Regions from separate parts of the Saccharomonospora glauca K62 genome, predicted to be linked through region 3. Evidence: predicted binding sites of a transcription regulator. Region 3 holds the regulator's gene; each other region holds the start of a gene.
The links. The regulator LexA, encoded in region 3, represses DNA repair genes until DNA is damaged. The targets are predictions, from matches to a motif close to CGAACACGTGTTCG.
Positions count from the first base shown of each region.

Region 1: SACGLDRAFT_RS04200 (DNA gyrase/topoisomerase IV subunit B) is a predicted target of LexA. The motif match lies at 2,008-2,021, and genes of this name have one in related genera.
Region 2: SACGLDRAFT_RS17040 (exonuclease SbcCD subunit D) is a predicted target of LexA. The motif match lies at 3,051-3,064, and genes of this name have one in related genera.

Region 1 is NZ_CM001484.1:863,522-868,662, reverse strand. Features, by position in the region: gene SACGLDRAFT_RS04200 (DNA gyrase/topoisomerase IV subunit B) at 1-1,950, opposite strand, end outside; gene SACGLDRAFT_RS04195 (DNA polymerase IV) at 2,095-3,126, opposite strand; gene SACGLDRAFT_RS04190 (ribonuclease Z) at 3,562-4,482, shown strand; gene SACGLDRAFT_RS04185 (WhiB family transcriptional regulator) at 4,563-4,832, shown strand.
Region 2 is NZ_CM001484.1:3,657,737-3,662,877, reverse strand. Features, by position in the region: gene SACGLDRAFT_RS17055 (4-hydroxy-3-methylbut-2-enyl diphosphate reductase) at 1-718, shown strand, start outside; gene SACGLDRAFT_RS17050 (DUF6542 domain-containing protein) at 740-1,819, opposite strand; gene rmuC (DNA recombination protein RmuC) at 2,001-2,918, opposite strand; gene SACGLDRAFT_RS17040 (exonuclease SbcCD subunit D) at 3,123-4,286, shown strand; gene SACGLDRAFT_RS17035 (AAA family ATPase) at 4,283-5,141, shown strand, end outside.
Region 3 is NZ_CM001484.1:3,254,649-3,259,789, forward strand. Features, by position in the region: gene nrdR (transcriptional regulator NrdR) at 1-300, opposite strand, end outside; gene lexA (transcriptional repressor LexA) at 1,140-1,859, shown strand; gene SACGLDRAFT_RS15185 (NHL repeat-containing protein) at 1,960-3,027, opposite strand; gene hflX (GTPase HflX) at 3,043-4,488, opposite strand; gene dapF (diaminopimelate epimerase) at 4,854-5,141, opposite strand, start outside.

The DNA.
Region 1 (5,141 bases), 2.1 Mb from region 3:
GTCGGCGTCGTCCAACGTGATGCGCCGCACCGAGCGCGTGGCCGGGTTCATCGTGGTCTCCCACAGCTCGTCGGCGTCCATCTCGCCGAGCCCCTTGAACCGGGGAACCGGTTTGACGACCTGCTTGCCCGCCTGCTCCAGCTCGGCGACCTTCGCCTCCATCTCACGCTCGGTGTAGGTGTAGAAGGTCTCCGGGTTGCGGCCCTTCGTGACGATCTTGTGCAGCGGCGGCATGGCCGCGTACAGCCTGCCCTCGGAGATCACCGGGCGCATGTACCGCGCGAAGAGCGTGATCAGCAGCGTCCGGATGTGCGAGCCGTCGACGTCGGCGTCGGCCATGAGGATCACCCGGCCGTAGCGCATCGCGGAGATGTCGAACGTACGGCCGGTCCCGGCGCCGAGCACCTGCACGATCGAGGCGATCTCGGCGTTCTTGAGCGCCTCGCCGAGGTTGGCTTTCTGAACGTTGAGGATCTTGCCGCGCAACGGCAGCAACGCCTGGTACTCCGACACGCGCGCCATCCGCGCCGAACCGAGCGCGCTGTCACCCTCCACGAGGAACAGCTCGCTGCGGGCCACCCCGGTGCTGCGGCAGTCCACGAGCTTCGGCGGCATGGCCGCGCCTTCGAGAGCGGTCTTGCGGCGAGCGGCGTCCTTCTGCTGCTTCTGGGTCAGCCGCACCCGCGAGGCATCGACGATCTTCTGCAGGACCGTCTTGACCTCGGCCCGCGTCCTACGGTTGTCGGCCCACGCCTTGAGGTGTTTCTCGACGAGTCCCTGCACCACCTTGGTGATGCCCGCGGTGGACAGCTCGTCCTTGGTCTGGGAGGTGAACTGCGGTTCCGGGATACGTACGTGCACGACCGCGGTGAGGCCCTCGCACACGTCGTCGAGGATGGGCAGGTCCTCCTTGGCCTTGAGCAGCCCGCGGGTCCGGGAGATCGCGTCGTGCACCGCGCGCACCAGTCCGCGCTCGAAGCCCTTGCGGTGCGTTCCACCGTGGACGTTGCGAATGGTGTTGGTGAAGCACTCGACGGTGCGCTCGTAGCCGGTGCCCCAGCGCAGCGCCACCTCGACCTCGGCCCGACGCTCCACGTTGGACTGCATGACACCGTTGGCATCGGCGGCGTTCTCCTTGTAGGTGCCCTCGCCGGTGATGACCTGGGTGTCGCACACGGCGCGGTCGCCCGCAGGAGCGAGGAACTCCACCATGTCCGCGAGGCCGTTCGGGTAGTGGAAGGTCTCCTCGTTGATGGCCGAGTCGGTGGCGGTGCGCAGCACGTACGTGACGCCGGGCACGAGGAACGCGGTGTGGCGCAGCTTCGTGCGCACCAGCTCCACGTCCAGCGCCGCACCCTTCTCGAAGTAGCGGGCGTCGTGCCAGTAGCGGATGGTGGTGCCGGTGGACTCCCCGCGCTTCATCTTCCGTACGAAGCGCAGCCCGGACTGCGGCGTGAACTTCGCCTTCGGGCCGGGGCCGTCGAAGACGCCGGGCACGCCTCGGGCGAACGACATCTCGTGGACCTTGCCGCCCCGCCGGACCGTGACGTCGAACCGCAGCGACAGCGCGTTGACGGCCGAGGCGCCCACCCCGTGCAGGCCACCGGAGGTCTTGTACCCGGAGCCGCCGAACTTGCCGCCGGCGTGCAGGCGGGTCAGCACGAGTTCCACACCGCTCAGTCCCGACTTGGCGTGGACGTCGGTGGGGATGCCACGACCGTCGTCGGCCACCTCCACACTGCCGTCGGCGTGCAACGTCACCACGATCTTCGTCGCGTGACCCGCGACACCTTCGTCGGTGGAGTTGTCGACGATCTCCGTGAACAGGTGGTTGACCCCGCGACTATCGGTGGACCCGATGTACATGCCGGGCCGCTTGCGCACCGCTTCGAGACCTTCGAGGTGCGTGAGGTCATCGGCCCCGTAGAGGTTCTCAGCAGAGGCAGTCACGTGGTCGCTCTCCCAGGTCGTGATACGCGGAATCGTGACGGACGCGCCGAGCAGTTTCGGTCAACTGTTCGAGTGCCGCATCAGCGTAGTGCAGGGTAACGACAGCGGCGACGCGCGTGTGGTGCAACGCCGGTGTGTCCGGTGTCATTCCCGGACGAACTCCGCCCGCACGCCGAGCAGCCTCACGGGACGGTCCACCGTGAAGCGTCCGAACGCCTCCTCGGCGGCACGTACCAGCACCGCGGCGTCCCTCGTGGGCACGGGCAACGTCACACCGTGTGTCTGCGTGACGAACGGTGCGAAACGGACCTTCACGGCGACGCGTGCGGCGAGCCGCCCCTCGGCGGCGACGTCGTCCGCCACCCTGGCGGCCAAACGCGCGAGCTGGACGCGAAGTTCCCCCACGTCGGCGACGTCCCGCTGGAACGTCGTCTCGCGCCCGCGGGACTTCGGCACGTACGGCGTGGCCGTGACCTCCCGGTCGCCCAGGCCGTGAGCCAGGGCACGGAAGTACGGCCCGAGCGTGGGACCGAATTCCGCCGCCAACACGCCCCGGTCGGCCGCGGCCAAGTCGTCGACGGTGGTGATGCCGAGTTCGGCGAGCTTGTGGCGAGTCCTGGCCCCCACGCCCCACAGCGCGTCGGGAGGTCGATCCCCCATGACCTCTCCCCAGTTTTCCCTGGTCAGGCAGTACACCCCGCCCGGTTTGGCGAAGCCAGTGGCGAGTTTGGCGGTGTGCTTGTTGTCGCCGATCCCCACCGCGCACGACAATCCCGTACGGTCGGCCACCGCCCGCCGGACCTCCCTCGCCAGCGACCACGGATCGTCGGTTCGCGCCCCGAGGAACGCCTCGTCCCAGCCCGCGACCTCGACCACCACCGGAAATTCCCGCAGCACCGCCATCACCCGCTCGGAGACCTCCTCGTACGCGGGCGGGTCGGAGGCGAGGAACACCGCGTCGGGACAGCGGCGGGCGGCCGTGCGCAACGGCATGCCGGAGTGCACGCCGTACTCCCTGGCCTCGTAGGAGGCGGTGGCCACCACCCCGCGTTGGGTCGGATCGCCCGCCCCTCCGACGACGACGGGTCTGCCTTTCAGCTCGGGATGCCGCGCGACCTCCACCGCCGCGATGAACTGGTCGAGGTCCACGTGCAGCACCCAGTCCGTTGTGGACACGTCAGGCAGTATGTGCCTCCCGCGCCGAGTCGGCCAGCCCACGCGAAAAAGGTGGGTAGAACGGCGGGTCGCCGGGGTACCCGTCCGGGTGAGGTGGACAGCGGACGAGGGAAGGAGACCCATGGCACAGCTCGTCCGGGAGCTGACGCCCCGGGGGGCCGTCGCCCCGGTCGGCGATGCTCCCGTGCGCGACGCCGCCCGCAGAAGGCGCGACGACCTCGACGAGGACGTGACTCACCCGGACGACGAGGTCGGTGACGGTGGCGTCGGGGCGTTCCGGGTCCGCCGGACGCCGAGTGCCCGCCGTGGCACGGGGCAGCCCTCCTCGCGAGGGAGGTCTCCGCGGCACGAAAGGACCGCTGACCGAGGTCGGGTGCGGAACAGCACTCGGGAAATCGGATGCGGCGGCCACCGTCCACGCCGTACCGTCGTCGCGTGTCGAACCGTGAGCTGATCGTGCTGGGCACCGGGAGTCAGGTGCCGTCCCGCGCGCGTAACCACAACGGTTACCTCCTGCGCTGGGACTCGATGGGCTTGCTGTTCGACCCCGGCGAGGGAACGCAACGGCAGCTGATCTTCGCCGGTGTGCCCGTGAGCGCGATCAACCGGATCTGCCTCACGCACTTCCACGGCGATCACTGCCTCGGGGTGCCCGGTGTCGTGCAGCGCCTGTCGCTGGACGGCGTGGAGCGGGTGCACGCGCACTACCCGGCGTCCGGGCGGGCGTACTTCGAGCGGCTGCGCCACGCGAGCGTGTTCCACGAGACGACCGAGCTGGTGGAGCGGCCCATCGGCGGGGACGGCGTGGTGGCGGACGGCGAGTTCGGCGAGCTGTCGGCCCTGCGTCTCGACCACCCCGTCGAGGCGTACGGATACCGGCTCGTCGAACCTGATGGGCGGTCCCTGGTGCCGCGACTGTTGCAGCGTCACGGCGTCCACGGCCCCGACGTCGGGACCCTGCTGCGGGAGGGCTCGCTCACCGTCGGTGGGAACACTGTGACCGTCGAGGACGTGAGCGTGCCGCGCAGCGGGCAGAAGTTCGCGTTCGTGATGGACACCCGGCTGTGCGACAACGCCTTCGCGCTCGCCGAGGACGCCGACCTGCTGGTGATCGAGGCCACGTTCCTCGACTCGGAAGCGGACCTGGCCGAGCGGTACGGGCACCTGACGGCCCGGCAGGCCGCGCGGGTGGCACGAGAAAGCGGCGTCCACACGCTGGTCCTGGCACATTTCTCACAACGATATTCGAATATGGCCGAGTTCCGCGCCCAAGCGGCAGAGGTATTCGACGGCGAACTCGTCATCGCGCATGATCTCGCGCGAATTCCGGTGCCGCGGAGGTCACGCCCGGAATAAGCGAACGACGACAGCGCGTTGCCTCTACGGGCTCGCCGACCCGAAAGCCCGAAAAGATCGAGAAAGGAGGCGGCACGCCTATGACGAATAGTGAGTGGTGGCACAGTGCCGCCTGCCGCGACGAAGATCCCGAACTGTTCTTCCCCATCTCGGACATGGGACCGGGCGCACAGCAGACCGCTCGCGCGAAGGCGGTGTGCGCACGGTGTCCCGTTCGGGACGCATGCCTCAACCATGCCTTGGAAAACGGCTTGGACCACGGCATATTCGGTGGTCTGACCGAGCACGAACGGCGCGCCCTCGTCCACCGGAATCGCCGGGCCGACCGAGTCGAGGACGAGGCCGCCTGACGTTGTGAGGCACGTCATCCGGCAAGCGGAAACACCGACGCCCTGATCGGTGTTGAATCCGGTGCCGGTGCGCATTGACTGTCCCCGGGCCCCATCTCAATTGCCTTCGCGGAATACCGTTCGGCTGGAGCCGCGTCGCGCCTTTCGCCGCGAGGCGACGAATGCGTACCGGTGCTTTCTCCTCCAGGCACGCCCCCGGTTTCGGCCGGGGGCGTGCCTGTTTTCTCCCGTATCCTCCCCACTCGGCTCCCCGGTACGCGGCCTTCCGCCACGGGAGTGACCGCGTGGCGTCACCACCTCGACACCCTT
Region 2 (5,141 bases), 400 kb from region 3:
CGCGGTGCACGCCGAGGCGGCGGCACGTAATCTCCGCACTATCGACGCGACCTGCCCGCTGGTGACGAAGGTCCACAAGGAAGTCAACCGGTTCGCTCGCGACGACTACGACATCCTCCTCATCGGTCACGAAGGTCACGAGGAGGTCGAGGGCACGGCCGGCGAGGCTCCCGATCGCGTCCAGCTCGTGGACACCCCCGAGGACGTGGACAAGGTGACCGTTCGCGACCCGTCCAAGGTCGTGTGGCTGTCGCAGACGACGTTGAGCGTCGACGAGACCATGGAACGCGTCCGCCAGCTCAAGGAGCGGTTCCCCGAGCTGGCCGACCCGCCGAGCGACGACATCTGCTACGCGACCTCCAACCGTCAGAGCGCGGTCAAGGCCATGGCCGCCGAGTGCGATCTCGTGCTGGTGGTGGGCTCGCGGAACTCCTCCAACTCGAAGCGGCTCGTGGAGGTGGCGCTCCAGGCGGGTGCCAAGGACGCGCACCTGATCGACTACGCGCGTGAGGTCGACGAGGAGTGGTTGCAGGACGTCGAGACGATCGGCGTCACCAGCGGCGCGTCCGTTCCGGACGTGTTGGTGCTGGAGTTGCTGGACCACCTCGCCGAGCGCGGCTGGAAGGACGTCCAGGAAGTCACCACCGCCAACGAGAAGATCTCCTTCGCGTTGCCCCGCGAGTTGCGGGAGGAGAAAGCGCGTAGCGGCGTGAGGTGATCGCCACGCGGTGACGGGCGATCAGGTGCGGTCGTCGTCCCACGGCCGCCCACGCCGCGGCGGGTGGTCACCACGAGGCCTGCCGCCGCGAGGCGGCTCGGAACGCGGCGCCCCACGTCGCGGACCGGCACCGGGCTGACGCCCCCGCGGGGGTTGCTCGCCCCGTGGCGGTTCCTCACCCCGAGGTGGAGGCGGGACACGGCGGCCACGCCTGGCCGGAGGCTCCTGGCGGCCTTCTCCACGGCGCTGCTTGTCGACCTGGTCGGCCGGGGGCGGCGTCGCGCGCCGACGCGGTGGCGGATTCCCCTCGCGCGGTTTGCGCGGTTGGTCGGCGTCCGGACGCTGGCGTCGGGGCGGCGGAGCGGCGGGTCCCCCTCGCGGCCGAGCACTTCGTTCGGGAGGCGGAGCCGCCTTGCTCCTGGCCCCCGCAGTGCCGGGCACGCGGCGTCGTGGACGAGCTTCACCCGCCGAGTCGGGCCGGGCCGCGCTCATGGTCGGGCGTGTCCTGTCGTCCACGTCCTCCCCGGCGACGGCGGCGGCCTCCTTACCGGCGCGGTTCTTCCCCGGCTCGGCCTTGCCCGACTCCGCTTTCTCGGAGTCGGTCTTGTCGCGGCCGGACTTGGTCCGGGCCTCCGGATCGCGCTGCTTCACCAGCCGCAGGATGCCCACCAGCACCGTCGCGGCCGTGGTGCCCGCCATGACCGGGAAGCTGTTGATGAGGGGAGTCCCGATCGCCAGCGCCTTGGACAGCATGTCGCTGCCCTCGGGCAACCCCGACGCGGTGAGCACGATGAGCGGAACGGCCAGCGCCATCGCCAGCGGCGGCTGCACCATCGGACCGAAGAGGCTCTTTCGCTGGACTGCGAGGACCGCACCCAGGGCACCGACGACATAGCACACGTGGAAGATCAGGGAGAGGCCGTCGGTGGCGAGTTGATCGACGAAGGCTCCGATCAGTGCCAGCCCGAACGCCAGTAGTACGGCGCCCCACCAGGGCACACCCCGGCGGGAGTTAATGACAGAGCGTTCGTTCCACGAAAGCGCGGCCGTGTCCTTCTCGGCGCTTTCCGCGTCACCCCGACGGTCACGAATGGCGGTCACGGGGCAACACCGTATCCCGTGCGCGGTGAAAACCTGTGACCCGCCGGTAGGAAAGCCGCGCGAAAGGGCATCGAGTGTGACGTCTCGGGGCAAGAGCGACGAATCGCCCACTCGTTCCGCGGGTGCTTCGTGACTGATAACGCGTGCGCCATGATCGATAACGATAAATTGGCCGGGGGGCTCATGTCGCCGACATCTCATCATTTCGGCGAATCTCGGGTACTGGGGACGGGCTCGCCGCGGCCTCGGTGAGGGGGGCTACCTGCGCCCGGAAGCTGTCGAGGGCTTCGATCTCGCGCCGGCGAGCGGAGAGGAAGCGCTGCAGATGCGTGCTCGACAGGTTCAGCGCTTCCACGGCGTTGCCCGCGGCCCTGTGTGCGGCGGCCGCCTGCGACCGCACCTTCTCGACGTCGTCGATGAGCGTGCGCTCCGTCGCGGCGAACAGCGCCGCGGAGGCCACGACGGCGAAGCCGGTGGGGCCACAGAGGAAGACGCGACGGTCCAACAGCCACCGCAGTAGGTCCGGATCGGTGTCCAAAGCCGCCACCACGGCGGCGTCGGAGGGCACGAACATCACGGTCCCGTAGATGGCGTCGGCCCAGCGTTGGTAGTTCTTCGAGGACAACTCGGCGGCGCGCGAGCGCAGGTTGCGCACGTGGACTCGCAGGGCGTCGAGACGCTCCTCGGGGTCGTCGGTCTCCACGGCCTCGGCCCAGCAGGCGAGACTGGCCTTGGCGTCGACGGGAACGGTGCGTCCACCGCCGACGGTGAGCAGGAGGTCCGGTTTGGCGGCACCCCCGCCCGCGACGTCCGTCTGCAGCGTGAAGTGCAGCCCTTCCCGTAGACCGAGCGCCTTGGCGGTCTCGACTAGTACCCGTTCACCCAACTCGCCGCGTCCGCTGATGGAGGCAAACGCGACTTCGTACCGGCGCAGGGCCGCCCGTTGCGCGTCCACTTTGGCGCGTTCGGCCTCCACCTGGCGGGCCGCCCTGTCGACTCTGCGCATGCTGTCCTGGTAGAGCCTCCACAGCAGGGCCAGGGCAGCGGCCAGCAACAGCGCGGCCACGATGGCGGCTGTGGTCAGAATCGTCGAGCCCACCGTGTGTCCGTCCTTCCCCAGTCGGCGCATGACGCGATGACGTTTGACGCGGCCGCCGCTCGACCACTCGGCATCCCGTGCCGTTCCTCCATCATGGCGGAAACCGAGGATGAGAACAGTCTTCTCGGAATTCGAACACACGTTCGAGTGATCTGTGGGGGATAGGGGTGCGAGGGCGACGGATTCGGGGCTTAGCTTGTCGGCGTGCGACTGCTCCATACCTCCGACTGGCACGTGGGCCGAACGTTTCACGGTGCCGATCTGCTCGCCGATCAGGACGCGGTGCTCGCCCACCTCGCCGAGCTCGTCGAACGGTTGTCCGTGGACGTCGTCCTCGTCGCGGGGGACGTCTACGACCGCGCGGTGCCCTCCGCCGAGGCCGTCCGGGTGGCGACGGTGGCTCTGCGCAGGCTCCGGCGGGCGGGAGCCGAATTGGTGATCACTTCCGGCAACCACGACTCGGCGGCGCGGCTCGGTGCCTTCGCGGACTTCGCCGAGGCCGGTGGTCTGCACCTGCGTACCACGATCGAGGCCATCGACCGTCCCGTGCTGCTCCGGGACGAGTACGGTCCGGTGGCGCTGTACGGGATCCCGTACCTCGAACCCGATCCGGCGCGGCTCGCGCTCGGGCTGAAGGACGCGCGTGGGCACACCGCGGTGCTCGGCGAGGCCATGCGGCGAGTGCGGAAGGACCTGTCCGAACGGAGTCCCGAAACCCGGTCGGTGGTCCTGGCGCATGCCTTCGTCACCGGTGGTGTGAGTAGCGAATCCGAACGCACGATCGCGGTCGGCGGGGTCGAGCAGGTGCCGGGGTCGGTGTTCGACGGCGTGGACTACGTGGCCCTGGGGCATCTCCACGGGCCCCAGCGGTTGGCCGAGCACCTCCGTTACTCGGGGAGCCCGCTTGCGTACTCGTTCTCCGAGACCGCCCCCAAGTCGGTGTGGATCGTGGACCTCGACGAACACGGGTTGGCCGCCGTCGACCGCGTCGAGTTGCCAGTGCCCCGGCGCCTGGCGACGTTGCGGGGGCGGCTGGACGAGCTGTTGGAGGACCCGGCTCACGAGGAGGTGCGCGAGTACTACCTCTCCGTCACCCTCACCGACCCGGTACGGCCGGTCGATGCCATGAGGAGACTGCGCGGCCGCTTCCCGTACGCCGTCCATCTCGACTGGGAGCCCGAAGGCGGAGCCTCGGGGGCGCTGCGGTACTCCCTCGCGGTTCGAGGGCGGACGGACATCGAGATCGTCGAGAACTTCCTGGCCGATTGTCGAGGCTCGGAACCGAGCGAGCGCGAGCGTGAGTTGCTGGTGGCGGCGTTGGAGGCCGCCGGCAGGGCGAACGCCGATCATCGGGAGGTCGTGCGATGAGGCTGCACCGGTTGGAGGTGTGCGCGTTCGGGCCGTACGCCACGCGTCAGGTCGTCGATTTCGACGCGCTCGGAGCCGATGGTCTGTTCCTGCTGCACGGTGACACGGGCGCGGGAAAGACCACGTTGCTCGACGCGGTGGCGTTCGCCTTGTTCGGTACCGTGCCCGGCGCTCGGGCCGAGGCCAAACGACTTCGGTGCGACATCGCGGACCCCGACCAGCCCACCGAGGTCGTGCTGGAGCTCACTGTCCAAGGGCACCGGTTGCGTATTGTCCGCAGCCCCGAGTACGAGCGGCCGAAGCGGCGCGGTACGGGCTACACCAAGCAGCCGGCCAAGGTGTCCCTGACATGGCTCACCCCACCTCCCGACGGCGGTACGGCGGAGGCCGTCACGCGCAACGACGAGGTCGCGCGGGTGGTGCAGCGGCTGCTGGGAATGAACGCCCAGCAGTTCTTCCAGGTCGTGCTGCTGCCGCAGGGGGAGTTCGCCCGGTTCCTTCGCGCCGACACGAAGGAGCGCGCCGAACTCCTGGAACGGCTGTTCGGCACCGAGCGGTTCACCGCCGTGGAAGCCTGGTTCGCCAACGCGCGAAAAGAACGTAAGGCGGAAGTGGAGGCCAAGCGGGCCGGGGTGCGCGAGTTGGTGGCGCGGTTGGCGCAGGTGGCAGGGGTCGACGCACCGGAGGAACCGGACCGCGAGTGGGCGGCCACGTTGAGGACGCGGGCCGCGGTCGAGGTCGCCGAGGCCCGTGCCGAGGAGAAGGCGGCGCGCGAGGCCTGGGAGTGGGCGCGGCAACACCTTGGGGAGAGCAAGGACGCGGCCGAGCGGGTGCGTCGGGTTCGGGCCGCTAGGG
Region 3 (5,141 bases):
AATCTCCGCGACCCCGGACGCCCGGATGGAGTCTTCGACCTTCTGGGCGAGCTGCTTCAGGGCGTCGTCGTCGACGGGCCGCCCCTGACAGGCACGCCGCACTCCCCGAATCACCTTGTCCCGGCTGAACTGCTCGGTGACTCCCGATCGCTTGACGACAGCGAGTACCACCGTCTCCGACGTGGTGAACCGGCGACCACAGACCGAGCACGACCGACGCCGTCGTATCGCCTGGCCCTCGTCCACCTCTCGCGAATCGACGACTCGGGAGTCCGCGTGCCGACAGAACGGACACCGCACGGCCGAACACCTCCCGAAACTCCCCTGCACAGCAGGAACGTCACCGACAACGCACACCACGGCGCACCACACGCGAGTGTCGTCCACGTCGCGACCGGAGACCACCGGCAGCGTACGTAGAACCGATCCTACCCCAACTTGTGGACCAATTACAGCGATGTAACTACTAGATGTAGGGGTTGACCATAAGACTCGGCCCGGTCCGACGCAACCGCTACCCCCCGCCTCGGTGGCACGGAATCGGGCTTAGGATGCCGCGGTTTCGAACCCGTGCCACTCCGCACGCGAACGCGGCCCGGAACAGCCTACGGTGTGCCGAAAACGGCCGAACCGGGGCCGGGCTCCACGAAGGCCGGGTCCGTGGCGACGAGGCCGAGCCCCACCACCGCCGCCACCACGACGAGCGCCATCACCACGAGCCACGGCCAGGGGACCCCGCCGCGACCCGGTCCCCCTTCACCGAGATCACCACGCGCGGTTCGCCCCCGCCACAGCCCGGGAGCGGCCGGGGGCCTCGTCGGAGGACGGCACCCCCGGCGAGCGCCGGCACCCGGCGGACGGGCCGGAGCCGACCGAACGGCACCCGAGCGCCCCCTCGCCGCCACCATGCCAACCACCTCCAGCGTGTTCGCCCACTCACGCACGGACACGGGCATTCGAACACGAGTTCTATCGAACGCCCGTGCGAATGTGTACCACCGAGTCATGCGAAAATCGAGCCCCCACGGCGTGTCGCTCGAACAAACGTTTGAAATCCCCGGCGAAGCGGACTAGCGTCACCGACGGACGTGTAAAAAGCCCCGCATCGGCTCGGGCTCACGACTGGGAGGCATATCGCGGTGGCACGCAAGACAACGGGCGACGACGTGAGCGGCGGCGAGGTCTCCGACCTTCCGCGCACGGTCGAGAACCCGGACGAAAGCCTGACACCGCGGCAACGGAAAGTCCTCGAGGTGATCAGGACCTGGGTGGACAAGTACGGATATCCCCCGAGCGTCCGGGAAATCGGAGAAGCGGTCGGGCTCACGTCCACCTCGTCCGTCTCCCATCAATTGAAGGCGCTCCAACGCAAGGGGTACCTGCGTCGCGACGCGAATCGTCCGCGCGCGGTGGGGGTGTTGGCGGTAGATCGCGAACGACCGACCACTCCGGCCACCACGCAGACCGGAAACGCGATGCCCCAGCCCGCGTTCGTGCCCCTGGTGGGCCGCATCGCGGCGGGTGGTCCGGTGCTCGCCGAGGAATCGATCGAGGACGTCTTCCCGCTGCCGAAGGACATCGTCGGTGAGGGAGAGGTCTTCCTGCTCAGCGTCACCGGTGACTCGATGATCGGCGCCGCCATCACCGACGGCGACTGGGTCGTGGTACGGCAACAGCCCACCGCCGAAAACGGCGACATCGTGGCGGCGATGATCGACGGCGAGGCCACCGTGAAAACGTTCAAGCGCAAGGACGACGGGCACGTCTGGTTGCTGCCCCACAATGAGGCGTACGACCCGATTCCCGGTGACGACGCCACGATCCTCGGAAAGGTCGTCGCGGTTCTGCGGAGGCTGTGAGAAGCGGCCTCACAATCACGGCACGAGAACCGTCGTACCACACGCCACGGAAGGCCGAACGACGTTTCACGCGCCGTTTCGGACTTTCTCGGGGAATCGCTCACGCGTCGTTCCGCCGACGGCGGCGACTTCCCCACGCGACGAGTACCGCGGCGGTGATCACCGCGATGACGAGTGCGGGAGCCACGCCGAGACCGGATTCGTGCTCGACCGGTTCCTCGGGTGTCTCGGCCGCATGGCTCGCCGGTTCCTCCGCTTCGTCCGCGTCCGCTTCGCCGGAGGAGCGCGTGTCGACCAGCGAGACGGCATTCGGTACGGCCCGCAACGGCTCACCGCGCCCCTCACTGGCGGACAACAGCGTCCCGTCGGGGGTGAAGGCAATGGCCTCGCCCTGTTTTTCGTCGGGCAGCGGAACGCGCACCGGCTCCCGTGTGAACGCCGCCACGATGTCCCCGTCGGTCACCGGGTAGAGATAGGCGTCCGTGTACGTGCGTAGGGCCACCACACTGCCGTCGGCCGACAGCGCGGCTCCCGTGACGAGTACGGACCCGAGCTCGCCCACCGGGCCACCGGGGGTGTCGGTCGTCCGCAACGACACCGTCCCGACGTGTTCGAGCGGGGTCGGTCCCGGACTCACCAGAGGCTGCGCCGGCCGGTAGACGCGGGCGGTACCCAAGACGTTCTTCGTGATGATGTAGGGCGTCCCCGTGTGGTCCACCACGAGCGCCTCGGCGTCCTGCGGGCCGTCCGGATACGTGAGGCGATACAGCACCGACGTGCCGTCCCGCGACAGCGCGTGCACGGCCGCCGTCTCCCGCCTGCGGCGGTTGTCGCCGGTGTCACCGAGCCACAGCGTCCCGTCGGGCCCGAGCGCGAGGTCCTCCACGTCGTAGGGGTCCGTCGGGGCCGTGATCACATCCCGCACTCGGCAGTCGTCGTCCAGGACGGCGACTTCCAGCCGGGTGCCGCCGTCGTTCACGGCGTACACGTGCTCGGCGTCGGCGGCGAGCCCGGACAGCTCCTCCAACCGAGGATCGTCGATCGAACACACCACCTCGGGCACGGCCGAGGTGGTGGTGTCCTCCGTCTGGTCGGCGGCGGAGGCCCCCACGGGCAGCGCCACCGCCACGAGTGTCGCCGTCACCAGCGCGGAGCCGAATCGTCTCACCCCGCTACGGTAGCGTCACACGCGCGAACCGTTCGTGACGTAGTCGGCAAGCGCGGCCGCGAGTTCCGGATACACCCTCGCCTTCAGCCACGTCCCCTCGGGCCGGTGCTCCTCCGCCAGCACCTCGCCGTCCGAGTGCACCCGAGCGACGAGTTCGCCACGCGTGTAGGGCACGAGGACCTCCACGAAGGTCTCCGGCCGGGGAAGTCGGGCCGCGATCTCGGCCAGCAATGTGTCGAGCCCCTCCCTGCTGTGCGCCGAGACGACCACGGCGTCGGGCAGCAGGTTACGCAGCCGGGCGAGTGTCACCTCGTCGGCGACGTCGGCCTTGTTGACGACGATCAACTCGGGAGGCAACGGTTCCGACCGCTTCGCGGCGATCTCGCCGAGCACCGCCCGCACCGCGGCGACCTGGTCCTCGGGCGAGGGGGCAGCACCGTCGACCACGTGGAGCAGCAGGTCCGCGTCCGCGGCCTCGTCGAGCGTCGAGCGGAACGCGTCCACCAACTGGTGGGGCAGGTGCCGCACGAACCCGACGGTGTCGGTGATGGTGTATTCGAGCCCGTCGGGCGTGGTGGCCCGACGGGTGGTGGGGTCGAGCGTGGCGAACAGCGCGTCCTCCGCCAGCACCCCCGCGCCCGTGATGGCGTTGAGCAGGCTGGACTTGCCCGCGTTGGTGTAGCCGACGAGCGCGACGCTGGGCACCTCGTTGGCCACCCGGCGTCCCCGCTTGGTGGCCCGGATGGTGTCCATCGCGGCGATGTCCTTGCGCAGCTTCGCGATGCGCTTGTTGATGCGCCTGCGGTCGGTCTCCAGCTTCGTCTCACCGGGACCACGCAGACCCACACCGCCGTTGGCGCCACCGGCACGACCACCGGCCTGCCGCGACAGTGACTGGCCCCAACCCCGCAGCCGTGGGATGAGGTACTGCAACTGCGCGAGTTCGACCTGCGCCTTGCCCTCCCGCGACCGGGCGTGCTGGGCGAAGATGTCGAGGATCAGCGCCGTGCGGTCGATGACCTTCACGCGCAGCTTCTCCTCCAGTTGCCGCAGCTGGCCGGGGGAGAGCTCACCGTCGCAGATCACCGTGTCGGCGCCGGTGGAGGCGATGATGTCAGCGAGTTCCCTCACCTTGCCCGACCCGATGTAGGTGGCGGGATCGGGCCGCGAACGACGCTGGATGACCCCTTCGAGCACCTCGGAGCCCGCCGTCTCGGCCAGTCGCGCGAGTTCGGCGAGCGACTCCTCGGCCTGTTCCGCCGTTCCCTCGGTCCACACGCCGACGAGCACGACCCGTTCCAGCCGCAGCTGCCGGTATTCGACCTCGGTGACGTCGGTGAGTTCGGTGGACAGCCCCGCGACCCTGCGCAGGGCCGCGCGGTCGGAGAGTTCCAAGTCCCCCTGCGACAGCTCGACCTCGTCGAGCTGCTCGGGAACGACGTTGCGTGTCAGTTCTGTCATCGTCTCCCTATCGTCCCACGGTCGGCGGGAAAGAACGAGCCAATTAGCCACCGGATGCCGCTCTCGGACACGCCAATGGGACCGTGCCCGAGGGCCGGGCCGGCGTCCGCATACCGGGTCCCGGTGGGGAGATCTCACGTCCGGTGAGTCCGGACGTGCTCGTGGCCGATCCAGCCCGATCGGCTCGTTGGTGATAGCTGTCACAGGGGGCAACGGAAGAAGCCGCGGACCTATTCCCGAAGTGTTCCCGCCCGGTCGTCGGCGCGGGCGTGTTCGATCGATTCCCGCGCGACAACACCTCGGCCGGGAAAGGCCCCGTTCAGCCCTCCGGACGGGCCGCGGCGGGGTGTGGTCGCCGTGAGCGATCAGTCGAGGGCGTCCCACCAGGCGGCGTCGAGTTCGCCCCTCGCGACGAACACCGCGGGCCCGGTGAGGGTCGCCGTCCCCCTGCCCACCGTCACGGACACCCGACCCCCTGGAACCTCCACTGTGGACTGCCCGGTGTCGTCACCGCGAAGGTGCAGCGCCGCCGCGACCGCCGCGACCGTGCCGGTGCCGCACGCACGCGTCTCGCCCACCCCGCGTTCGTAGACGCGCATGCGCAGTGACTCGGGCCCGAGGACGTTGACGAACTCCAGATTGACGCCGTCGGG